DNA from 3 places in the Pseudomonas paraveronii genome. Region 3 is predicted to be linked to each of the others. Evidence: predicted binding sites of a transcription regulator. Region 3 holds the regulator's gene; each other region holds the start of a gene.
What was found. Region 3 encodes sigma-54, which starts transcription at its own class of promoters, with help from an activator protein. Its sites were predicted from a motif close to ANTGGCATNNANNTTGCTNT; they were not measured.

Region 1 (4,211 bases), 1.3 Mb from region 3:
AGGGCCTCTGCGATTGCTAGGAAGCACAGAATTATTCGCTTTTACTTTTGCGAGGTATTGATGAGGCATAAATAGAGCAGCTCTAAATATAGGGTCTGAAACTGCTCTGGCAAACATAGCTCTTTCAGTGCGGCTTAGATCCTCTCTGCCATGCAATATAACTTTATCTTCGACCGCTCGGCTCTTATCCCAATCAACGTAATCGCCTAATTGTCCTTTTAGTGTTTTAGGAATTATGCGGCTAGAGGCCGCTGTATAAAAGCGTAATAACTCTGATGAGGGAACTACCAGCCATTGAGTTTTTGGGTCATTAATAACCGGTACCACTACATACAGAGTAGAAAAAAGCTCAATAGCATTTTCTCCGCTGTTTATGCCTTTAATTGGTACCGCGGTGTTTATCCATGATTTATTGAGTTTTATGCTTTCTTTCAGAGATACGGTGCGTGCTTGGCTTGCATCAATCAGAAAGGGCGTGTCGAAAATATCAGGGGTGTGTATGCGCCTTCCTTGTAGCCAGGTTGAGCCGATGGTGAGAATGTGAAGCCATCTTGTGCTAACGGTTACTGAGCATGCACCGTCTAATGATGACTCGGAGTACGGAGCGTCAAGGCCTTTTTCGTTGAGCTTCGAAAAGCAGATTTTAACTTTGGCACCAAGCTGCCCGTTTTCTTTGATGGGGGCTATGCCTTCAACTCGAAGAAGCTCAGGAAACGCTTTAAGTGGGTCGCAAATGAACGGATCCATAGAAGTCGCCATTAACAAATAATGGCGAATATTCGCGCTTTATGGTGGCTATTTGCAATTACTTATGGAATTTACACCGCCGCCCACCAGCGCCGGGCCGGAGGCCGAATGGTGCGGCTGGCGAAACGGCCGGTGGGGCCAATGGCTCAGTGGCGCCAGGCTGACCACGGATTGAATCGCGGCGACTTCCAGCGCTTCGTGTTCACTCAGTGGCGGCAGCAAACCCGGCAGGCGGCTGGCGAGCAAGGTCTTACCGGTGCCGGGCGGCCCGCTGAACAATAGGTTATGCGCGCCTGCCGCAGCGATCAGCAGCGCGCGTTTGGCGGCGAGTTGGCCCTGGACTTCGCTGAGGTCCGGGTAGGGCTTGTTCAAGTACAGCAAACCGTCAGACTTGAAGGGCTCGATCGGCACGTGCCCATTCAGGTGCGCCACCACCTGCAGCAGGTGGTCCACCGCAATCACCTTCAACCCGGACGCCAGGCAGGCCTCTTCGGCATTCGCCCGAGGCACGATCACGCTGCGCCCGGCCTTGCGCGCCGCCAGCGCCGCCGGCAACACGCCTTTCACCGCGCGTACCTCGCCCGAGAGCGCCAATTCCCCCAGGCACTCCACGTCATCGAGCATCAGCGCCGGCACCTGCACGCTCGCCGCGAGAATCCCGAGGGCAATCGCCAGGTCAAAACGCCCGCCGTCCTTGGGCAGGTCGGCGGGCGCGAGGTTGAGGGTGATGCGGCGGGCCGGGTATTGCAGCGCTGAATTGAGGATGGCGCTGCGCACGCGGTCCTTGCTTTCCTTGACGGCGGTTTCCGGCAAACCCACCAGGGTGAGCGATGGCAGACCATTGGCCATATGCACTTCGACGCTGACGGCGGGGGCTTCGACGCCGATCTGGGCGCGGCTGTGGACGATGGCGAGGGACATGCTCATTCCTTGAAAGGGCGGGCCGCTTCCTGCGGTTTTTCAAGGGTAGACGAGGTGGGGAAGAGCGAAGCGGGGGAGGTTTTACAGAACGTATCCGGGGAGTGACGCAGAACGAGTGTGGGAGCTGGCTTGCCTGCGATATAGGCGGTTCGGTGTGTCAGAGGGATCGAGTCGATCCCATCGCAGGCAAGCCAGCTCCTACATTGACCGGGGTTTATTCAGAGGCTGCCGGGGTCAACCGCGCTTCCAGCTCCGCCACCTTCGCCTCCAGGCTTTCCAGGCGTGCTCGGGTGCGGGCCAGCACCACCATTTGGCTGTCGAACTCTTCCCGGCTGACCAGGTCGAGCTTGCTGAAGCCGCTTTGCAGCAAGGCCTTGAACTGGCTTTCGATTTCATTGCGGGGCAGCGGGGTCTCGCCACTGAACAGGCGGGAGGCGTGGCCGCTCAGGGCGTCGAGGAGGTCTTTGGGCGCGAGCATGGGAAATATTCCGGAAAACTGTTGGCGGGCAGTGTATCACGCAGCGTCTATAGTCATTTCCACGACCTCGGGCGCACGCTTTTCGCGCAGGGTGTCGGGCGGTAGCGCACCGTTTTCGTGCGCAATCACCCCGCCAAAAAGCCCCGCAGGTGGGCATAAGTGGGCAAAGGACTGATTTCAATGATTTTTACGGAGCTGGCAAGGTTTCTGCTTAGACGAACATGACCCATGCACTGATGCAGTCGCTGTGACGAATGCAGTGCGCCGACGGATCAGGGGTACAGGTTTCGTCACCAGTGGTTCGCTGGCGTCGTAATGGCAATTGCTCTTGCGACGACGCGTTACAAAGCCAGGCGCTGCGCTTAGACTTGAGACGGGTTTGTTTTCCTGGGGCAAGTCCACCAATTCGGGAGAGAGTTTTCATGAAGCTAGTCACTGCCATCATCAAGCCGTTCAAGTTGGACGATGTACGCGAGTCGTTGTCCGAGATCGGCGTGCAGGGCATTACCGTTACTGAGGTCAAAGGCTTCGGGCGGCAGAAGGGTCACACCGAGCTGTATCGCGGCGCGGAATACGTGGTTGATTTCCTGCCGAAGGTGAAGATTGATGTCGCCATTGACGACAAGGATCTTGATCGGGTTATCGAGGCGATAACCAAGGCCGCCAACACCGGCAAGATCGGTGACGGCAAGATCTTTGTGGTCAATCTGGAACAGGCTATTCGCATCCGTACCGGCGAAACCGATACCGACGCAATCTAAGCCGCCAAACCCAACGCCCCAGGAGAAAACAATATGACTCTGCGTAAATTCGCAGGGCTCGGAGCCCTGTTGTCCATCGTAATGCCAAGCCTGGCCATGGCGGCAGACGAAGTGGCTGCTCCAGTCCTCAATTCCGGTGACACGGCGTGGATGCTCACATCCACCGCGCTCGTGCTGTTCATGACCATTCCCGGCCTGGCGCTGTTCTACGGCGGTATGGTTCGCTCCAAAAATATTCTGTCGGTGATGATGCAGTGCTTCGCCATCACCGGCTTGATTACCATCCTGTGGTTCGTCTACGGCTACAGCATGGCGTTCGACACCACCGGTATGGAAGCGGGTGTCGTCAACTTCAACTCGTTCGTGGGCGGCTTGTCCAAGCTGTTCCTGTCGGGTGTGACCCCGGCCAGCATCACCGGCCCTGCGGCGCTGTTCCCTGAGGCGGTGTTCGTCACCTACCAGATGACCTTCGCCATCATCACCCCGGCGCTGATTGTCGGTGCCTTCGCCGAGCGTATGAAGTTCTCCGCGATGCTGATCTTCATGGGCGTCTGGTTCACCCTGGTCTACGCGCCGATTGCCCACATGGTGTGGGGCGGTCCGGGTTCGTTGCTGGGTGATTGGGGCGTGCTGGACTTTGCCGGCGGTACCGTGGTGCATATCAACGCCGGTGTGGCCGGCCTGGTAGCGTGCCTGGTCCTCGGTAAGCGTAAAGGCTTCCCGACCACGCCAATGGCGCCTCACAACCTGGGTTACACCCTGGTGGGTGCGGCCATGCTGTGGGTCGGCTGGTTCGGCTTCAACGCCGGTTCCGCAGCGGCGGCCAACGGTACTGCCGGTATGGCGATGCTGGTGACCCAGATCGCTACTGCCGCCGCCGCACTGGGCTGGATGTTCGCCGAGTGGGTCACCCACGGCAAGCCAAGTGCCCTGGGCATCGCCTCGGGTGTGGTTGCGGGCCTTGTGGCAATTACGCCAGCAGCCGGCACTGTGGGCCCGATGGGCGCGCTGATCATCGGCCTGGCGGCCGGTGTGGTGTGCTTCTTCTGCGCCACGACCCTGAAACGCAAACTGGGCTATGACGACTCCCTGGACGCCTTCGGTGTGCACGGTATCGGCGGTATCCTCGGCGCAATCCTGACCGGTGTGTTTGCAGCCCCAGCACTGGGCGGCTTCGGCACCGTGACTGACGTGGCAGCTCAAGTCTGGATTCAGTGCAAAGGCGTCGGCTTCACTGTGATCTACACCGCCATCGTGACCTTCATCATCCTCAAGGTGCTGGACATGGTCATGGGGCTGCGGGT
Region 2 (4,211 bases), 2.5 Mb from region 3:
CTCAATGATGGCCGCCAGGCGCTGGATTACCTGCGCAAGCTGGTGGATGAAGGCAAGAAGCCGGAAGAAGAGTTTTTGATGATGATTTCCGACATCGAGATGCCGGAAATGGACGGTTACACCCTTACGGCTGAGATACGTAACGATCCACGCATGCAAAAATTGCATATCATCCTGCATACTTCGTTGTCGGGCGTATTCAATCAGGCGATGGTCAAGAAGGTCGGTGCTGACGACTTCCTGGCTAAATTCCGCCCTGATGACCTGGCATCCCGGGTAGTCGACCGGATCAAGGCAGCAGATCACGGCTAGGGGGATTTCCCTGGCGGTCACACGATTTAAGAGGCGGTATCATTGTCTACGGGTAATTTGGATTTCGAACAGTTCCGGGTCTTCCTGGAAAAAGCCTGTGGCATATTGCTCGGTGAAAACAAGCAGTACCTGGTATCCAGCCGTCTCAACAAACTGATGGAACAGCAGGGCATCAAGTCCCTCGGTGAGTTGGTCCAACGGATTCAGAGCCAGCCGCGCAGTGGGCTCAAGGAAATGGTGGTCGATGCCATGACCACCAACGAAACCCTGTGGTTTCGCGACACCTATCCCTTTGAGGTACTCAAGAGCAAAGTGTTGCCCGAGGCGATCAAGGCCAGCCCGGGTCAGCGTTTGCGGATCTGGTCGGCAGCCTGTTCCTCGGGGCAGGAACCGTACTCGATTTCGATGGCCATCGACGAGTTCGAGCGGACCAACATGGGCCAGTTGAAGGCCGGTGCGCAAATTGTCGCCACCGATTTGTCCGGCACCATGCTCACCAACTGCAAGACCGGCGAGTACGACAGCCTGGCGCTGGGCCGCGGTTTGTCCCCGGAACGCCTGCAGCGTTACTTCGATCCGAAAGGCGCGGGGCGTTGGGCGGTCAAGGCGCCGATCAAGAGTCGGGTGGAGTTTCGCTCGTTCAACCTGCTCGACAGCTACGCCAGCCTGGGCAAGTTCGACATGGTGTTCTGCCGCAACGTGCTGATCTACTTCTCGGCCGAAGTGAAGAAAGACATCCTGCTGCGCATCCACGGCACGCTCAAGCGCGGTGGTTATCTGTTCCTCGGTGCATCCGAGGCGCTGAACGGCCTGCCGGATCATTTCCAGATGGTGCAGTGCAGTCCAGGGATCATTTACCAGGCCAAGTAAGTCGCACGCAGTCAAAGTGTGGGAGGGGGCTTGCCCCCGATAGCGGTGTGTCAGTCTCAGTATCTATGACTGAACCACCGCTATCGGGGGCAAGCCCCCTCCCACATTTGTTTGCGCGGCAAACTTCCCAATAGCGGCAACCGCGATTGCCGCTTTACTGGCGCCACGCGGAAACCGCTTGCCGCTTTTCTGGCATTGCCGCCGGCAATCTCCCCGCAAACCCTTGATATATGGGGTTCCACCAGATTGGCATGCACCTTGCTATAACCCTGTTAACGAACAGCAGGTCAGCCTAAAGGTTTCCGCCATGAGCATCAGCTTCGATAAAGCGCTCGGTATCCACGAACAAGCCCTGGGCTTTCGCGCCCAGCGTGCCGAAGTCCTGGCCAACAACATTGCCAACGCCGACACCCCGAACTACAAGGCTCGGGACCTGGACTTCTCCGCCGTGCTCGCCGCACAGCAGGACAAGACCAAGAACGGCACCTTCGCCTTGAATATGACCAACAGCCGTCATATCGAAGCGCAAGGCCTGAGCAGTGGTGACGAGTCGCTGCTGTATCGCACCCCGATGCAGCCATCGATCGACCAGAACACCGTCGACGCGCAGTTGGAGCAATCGGCCTACGCCGAGAACTCGGTGAACTTTCAGGCCAGCTTCACCCTGCTCAACAGCAAATTCAAAGGGCTGATGTCAGCCCTGCGTGGAGAGTAAGCCATGTCCCTAGCCAGTGTTTTCAATATTGCCGGCAGTGGCATGAGCGCGCAGACCACGCGTTTGAACACCGTCGCCAGTAACATCGCCAACGCCGAGACCGTGTCTTCGAGCATTGACCAGACCTACCGCGCCCGTCACCCGGTGTTTGCCACCATGTTTCAGGGCGGCCAGAGCAGCGGCGGCGATTCGCTGTTCCAGAATCAGGACGCTGCCGGGCAAGGCGTGCAGGTACTCGGCGTGGTTGAAGACCAGAGCAATCTGGAAGCGCGCTATGAGCCTAATCACCCTGCGGCGAACGAAAAAGGCTACGTGTACTACCCGAACGTCAACGTGGTCGAGGAAATGGCTGACATGATCTCTGCCAGCCGCTCGTTCCAGACCAACGCGGAAATGATGAATACCGCCAAAACCATGATGCAGAAGGTCCTGACCCTGGGTCAGTGATAAGGGGCGCCAAACAATGGCCATTGTTGATACGACGAACAACACGGCAGTCCAGGACCTGTTCAATAGCAAGGTCAAGACTGCGACGGACAACAGCAGCATCAGCGCCGCGACCAAGGCGGCAACGGGCAACCAGTCGATGGGCAAGGATGCGTTCTTGCAACTGTTGGTGACCCAGCTGAAAAACCAGGACCCGCTGTCGCCCCAGGACAACGGTGCGTTCGTGTCTCAGTTGGCGCAGTTCAGCAGCCTGGAAGGCATCAACAATCTGAATGATTCGGTAAACAACATCTCCAGCAACTACAGCTCGTCGCAAGCGCTGCAGGCTTCGTCGCTGGTCGGTCGCTCGATTATTACCCAGACCGACAAGGCGCTGGTGGATACCAGCAAGAGCATGACCGGCTCGGTCGCGGTGACGGCGGCAACGGGTAACGTCTCGATCAAGATCACCGACAAAGACGGCGTCGTGGTGCGCACCCTTGAGATGGGTGCTCAGAGCGCAGGGAGTTCCGACTTCATCTGGGATGGCAAGAACGCCGCTGGTGAGGTCGCCGCCCCCGGGACTTACACCTTTACGGCCACCACCAAGAATGACGCGGGCGACTCGGTGGCACTGGCGACTTCGCTGCCAGCCACGGTAAACAGCGTGACCCTGAGCCAGACCGGCGGCGAAATGCTGCTCAACCTTGCAGGCGGCATGGGCAGCGTCAAGCTGTCGCAAATTCAGACTATCGGTACATAGAGCCGGCTAAATACGGCAGAGGGAGAGAAACATGTCTTTTAACATCGGCCTTAGCGGCCTCTATGCGGCCAACAAACAACTGGACGTGACCGGCAACAACATCGCCAACGTCGCGACCACTGGCTTCAAATCGTCCCGTGCGGAATTCTCGGATATCTACGCGGCGTCCAAACTGGGCACCGGCCAGAACAGCATCGGTAACGGTGTGAACCTGGCGGCGGTGTCTCAGCAATTCACCCAGGGTGATGTCAACAACAGTGGCGGCATCCTGGACATGGCAATCCAGGGCGGTGGCTTCTTCGTACAGAAGGGCAGCGACGGTTCGCTGGAATACACCCGTAGTGGTGCCTTCCGTTCGGACAAAGACGGCTATATCACCAACAACACCGGTACTTCGCGCCTGCAGGGCTACGCGGCGGATGACAACGGCAAGATCGTCAAGGGTGGCTTGGTCGACCTGCAACTCAACTTGTCGAACCTGCCGCCAAAAGCCTCCAGCACCGTCGATTCCAGCAGTAACCTGAACTCCTCGGAGCCGGTGATCGACCAGGTGGCCAAGCCATTCAACCCAACCGACACCAAGACCTTCACCACCCAGTACAGCACCACCTTGTACGACACCCAAGGCAACGCTCACCCGATGGTGCAGTACCTGGTGAAGACGGACTCCAACCAATGGAAGTCCTACACCTTGATCGACGGGCGTAACCCTGATGGTACCCCGATCAGTGGCGCAGGCGCGGTGGCACCTGTCGCATCGACCCTGACGTTCGACACCGGGGGTAAGCTCACTGGTGTGGTTACCCCGCCTAGCGCGGTCTCCAACACCACCCTGACCATTTCCAACTGGAAACCGGGCACCGTGACCAACGGTGTATGGACTGCTAACGGCGCCGCGGCCAATGCGGGCGGTATTGCGATCAACATGGCGGATATCACCCAGTACAATTCGGCCAGCTACCGCAACCCACCGGTCACCGATGGTTATGCTACCGGCCAGATCACCGGGCTGAAAATCGACGGCAGCGGCGTACTGTTCGCCACCTTCAGTAATCAGCAGAGCAAGGCCATTGGCCAGATCTCCCTGGCCAGCTTCAACAACGAACAAGGCCTGCAGCCATCTGG
Region 3 (4,211 bases):
ATCGACTCGGTGCGCGTCGCACGGACTGACGCGCAGAACCGCGACACCATCATTACCAGCAGTCGCATGACCGTATTCCCACAGAAGCAATATGCGCAGACCGAGCAAGACGTTAGAATCGACGGCGCTGGCGGCGTATCGACTGGCAAGGGAATGAAAGCGTATTTGAAAGAAAGCAGGATACACCTGCTATCGAACGTAAGAGGACAGTATGAGGCTCGTTAAAACCCTCCCTATTTTGCTCGGTCTGGGCGCAGCACTGGGAAGCGTGAGCGCCTGGGCTCTGCCGAACGATAGCCAGCAACCGATCCACATTTCGGCCGACGATGCACAGCTCGACGACAAGCAAGGCGTCGCGACCTACACCGGCGGTGTGATCATTACCCAGGGCTCGATGAAGATCACCGGCAACACGGTGACGCTGACTCGCACCCCCGCTGGCGACATCGACGTCGTGACTTCCGTGGGCAACCTGGCTTACTTCGAACAGAAGCAGGCGCCCGCCGATACCGCACCAATGAAGGGCTACGGTAAAACCATCCAGTATCACGCCCAGCAAAACCGCATCGTGCTGCTCGACCAGGCCAAGGTACTGAGCCCCGACGGCAACTCCACGGAAGGTGAGAAAATCACCTATGACACCGTGAAGCAGGTCGCCAACGCCGGTCGTGCCAACGGCACCAAGGTCACCGCACCACGCCCACGTATCGACATGGTTATCCAGCCGAAGAAGAAGGCCGAGTAATGGCAACCCTGAAAGCCCAGCATCTGGCCAAGGCCTATAAAGGCCGTCAGGTCGTGCGCGACGTCAGCCTGTCGATCGAGAGCGGCCAGATCGTCGGCCTGCTTGGCCCCAACGGTGCCGGCAAGACCACTTGCTTCTATATGATCGTCGGCCTGGTTCAGGCAGACCAGGGTCGCGTGTTGATCGACGACCTGGACGTCAGCCACCAGCCGATGCACGGCCGTGCGCGCGCCGGTATCGGCTATCTCCCCCAGGAGGCGTCGATCTTCCGCAAACTGTCGGTCGCCGATAACATCATGGCGATCCTCGAGACCCGTAAGGAACTCGACCGCGACGGCCGCCGCAAGGAGCTGGAAAGCCTGCTGCAGGAGTTCCACATCAACCACATTCGCGACAACCTCGGCATGAGTTTGTCCGGTGGTGAACGTCGCCGCGTGGAGATTGCCCGCGCACTGGCCACTGCGCCGAAGTTCATCCTGCTGGACGAACCTTTTGCCGGTGTCGACCCGATCTCGGTTGGCGACATCAAGCAGATCATCCATCACCTCAAGGCCAAGGGCATCGGTGTACTGATCACCGACCACAATGTCCGCGAGACCCTCGATATCTGCGAAACTGCATATATCGTCAACGATGGGCAACTGATCGCAGAAGGCGATTCGGCCACTATCCTGGCCAACGAACTGGTCAAGGAAGTGTATCTGGGCCACGAGTTCCGCCTGTAAGCCTGCCTTTAGAAAATGGCGGTGGCAGGCCGTTCGCCAAGGTGCGCGGGAGTCAATGAAAACCTCCGGATTTTTATTGTTACCGCGCTCTAGGCAAAGCCCCCGATATCAGGCATATAATTTGCTTATGTTTGGCGCTCACGCGCCCTGTCGTGGATGGCGCATTGCGCCGGCGAATAAGGTGTTAAGCCCCTGCCATGAAACCATCGCTAGTCCTGAGAATGGGCCAGCAGCTGACGATGACACCGCAGCTGCAACAGGCCATCCGCCTGCTCCAATTGTCGACACTGGACCTGCAACAGGAAATCCAGGAAGCCCTGGAGTCCAATCCGATGCTCGAACGCCAGGAAGAAGGCGACGACTTCGATAATGCAGACCCACTGGCCGACAACGTCGAGCAAAAACCCAATTCCGACGTGCAGGAACCCTCTTACCAGGAAACCGCCCCTACGGTGGATAACCTGGAGGAAGGCGAATGGAACGAACGCATTCCCAACGAACTTCCCGTGGACACCGCCTGGGAGGACGTCTACCAGACCAGCGCCAGCAGCCTGCCGAGCAATGATGACGACGAGTGGGATTTCACCACCCGCACCTCTGCCGGCGAGAGCCTGCAGAGCCACTTGCTGTGGCAATTGAACCTGGCACCGATGTCCGACACCGATCGCCTGATCGCCGTGACCCTGATCGACTGCATCAATAACCAGGGTTATCTGGACGAGACGCTCGAAGAGATTCTCGAAGCCTTCGATCCGGAACTGGACATCGAGCTGGACGAAATCGAAGCCGTCCTGCACCGCATCCAACAGTTCGAGCCCGCCGGCATTGGCGCACGCAACCTCAGCGAGTGCCTGTTGCTGCAATTGCGCCAACTGCCCGCCAAGACCCCTTGGCTCGCTGAAGCCCAACGCCTGGTCACCGACTACATCGACCTGCTGGGCAGCCGCGACTACAGCCAACTGATGCGCCGCATGAAGCTCAAGGAAGACGACCTGCGCCACGTCATCGAGCTGGTGCAAAGCCTCAACCCGCGTCCGGGCTCGCAGATCGAGTCCAGTGAAGCCGAATACGTCGTCCCCGATGTGATCGTGCGCAAGGACAACGAGCGCTGGCTGGTGGAACTGAACCAGGAATCGGTGCCGCGCCTGCGGGTCAACCCGCAATATGCCGGTTTCGTGCGTCGTGCCGACACCAGTGCCGACAACACCTTCATGCGCAACCAATTGCAGGAAGCGCGCTGGTTCATCAAGAGCCTGCAAAGCCGCAACGAAACCCTGATGAAAGTCGCCACCCAGATCGTCGAGCACCAGCGCGGCTTCCTCGAATACGGCGACGAAGCGATGAAACCCCTGGTTCTGCACGACATCGCAGAAGCGGTGGGCATGCACGAATCGACGATTTCCCGGGTGACGACGCAAAAATTCATGCATACCCCACGGGGTATATATGAGTTGAAGTACTTTTTCTCCAGCCACGTCAGCACCTCCGAAGGCGGCGAATGCTCGTCCACGGCGATCCGCGCGATCATCAAAAAACTGGTTGCCGCGGAAAATCAGAAAAAGCCGTTGAGTGACAGCAAGATCGCTGGTTTACTGGAGGCACAAGGCATTCAGGTCGCCCGTCGAACCGTCGCCAAGTACCGCGAGTCCCTTGGGATCGCGCCTTCCAGCGAGCGTAAGCGTTTGATGTGACGGGCAGGCCATAGCGTTCCAGTGGCGGGTATTCCGACCCGCCGCTTTATGCACTGGCAACGAAGGAGAAGCTGTATGCAAGTCAATATCAGTGGACACCAGCTGGAAGTGACCGACGCGCTGCGCACCTATATCGGCGAAAAACTCAAACGAATTGAGGGGCATTTCGACAAGATCACCAACGTGCAAGTGATTATGACCGTCGAAAAGCTGAAGCAGAAAATCGAAGCCACCTTGCGTATACCCGGCGGAGAAGTCGTCGCCAATGCTGAGCATTCTGATATGTATGCCGCCATTGACGATCTGACCGACAAGCTGGATCGCCAAATCAAAAAGCATAAGGAAAAGCAGCAGAGCCTTCTTCAGGGCACCGGCCGCTAACACTCCCCACCCATGATCCGACTTGAAACCATCCTGACCCCCCGCCGTTCCCTTGTGAACGCGCTGGGGGGCAGCAAGAAGAAAACCCTCGAAGAGATTGCCGACCTAATCAGCCGAGAAGTGCCTGGACTGGTGAAGCAAGACGTCTACGAGGCACTGATTGCCCGTGAAAAACTCGGTTCGACCGGTTTTGGTAACGGCATCGCCATTCCCCACTGCCGTCTCAAAGGCTGCGAGACACCTGTCAGCGCCCTGCTGCACCTGAAAGCTCCCATCGATTTCGACGCCATCGACGGTGCCCCGGTCGACCTGCTGTTTGTGTTGCTGGTCCCGCAAGCCGCCACCGATGCACACCTGGAACTGCTCCGGCAGATTGCCAGCATGCTCGACCGCAAGGAAGTACGCGACAAACTGCGCAGCGCCAGCAGCAATGAGGCGTTGTATCAGGTTGTCCTGGATGAACAAAACGGGCATTAATCATGCGTTTGATCATCGTCAGCGGCCGTTCCGGCTCAGGTAAAAGCACCGCCCTCAATGTTCTTGAGGACAACGGTTTCTATTGCATCGACAACCTGCCCGCCGGCCTGCTGCCGGAGTTGGCGGAGCGCGCGCTGATCCACACCGAACTGGCACAGCCGCTGGTCGCCGTGTCGATCGACGCCCGCAACC

Region 1: the regulator sigma-54 is predicted to act here: its motif matches at 2,341-2,360, upstream of glnK (P-II family nitrogen regulator).
Region 2: the regulator sigma-54 is predicted to act here: its motif matches at 1,428-1,447, upstream of flgB (flagellar basal body rod protein FlgB).

What each region holds. Positions count from the first base shown of each region.
Region 1 covers NZ_OY817130.1:6,165,282-6,169,492, reverse strand. The annotation lists gene U5A08_RS28705 (hypothetical protein) at 1-747, opposite strand, end outside; partial or broken gene U5A08_RS28700 (YifB family Mg chelatase-like AAA ATPase) at 823-1,668, opposite strand; gene U5A08_RS28695 (accessory factor UbiK family protein) at 1,883-2,146, opposite strand; gene glnK (P-II family nitrogen regulator) at 2,569-2,907, shown strand; gene U5A08_RS28685 (ammonium transporter) at 2,941-4,211, shown strand, end outside.
Region 2 covers NZ_OY817130.1:4,915,666-4,919,876, reverse strand. The annotation lists gene U5A08_RS22655 (chemotaxis protein CheV) at 1-312, shown strand, start outside; gene cheR (CheR family methyltransferase) at 355-1,182, shown strand; gene flgB (flagellar basal body rod protein FlgB) at 1,490-1,897, shown strand; gene flgC (flagellar basal body rod protein FlgC) at 1,901-2,344, shown strand; gene flgD (flagellar hook assembly protein FlgD) at 2,361-3,086, shown strand; gene flgE (flagellar hook protein FlgE) at 3,118-4,211, shown strand, end outside.
Region 3 covers NZ_OY817130.1:1,039,635-1,043,845, reverse strand. The annotation lists gene lptC (LPS export ABC transporter periplasmic protein LptC) at 1-225, shown strand, start outside; gene lptA (lipopolysaccharide transport periplasmic protein LptA) at 212-745, shown strand; gene lptB (LPS export ABC transporter ATP-binding protein) at 745-1,470, shown strand; gene U5A08_RS04600 (RNA polymerase factor sigma-54) at 1,668-3,161, shown strand; gene hpf (ribosome hibernation-promoting factor, HPF/YfiA family) at 3,237-3,542, shown strand; gene ptsN (PTS IIA-like nitrogen regulatory protein PtsN) at 3,555-4,019, shown strand; gene rapZ (RNase adapter RapZ) at 4,022-4,211, shown strand, end outside.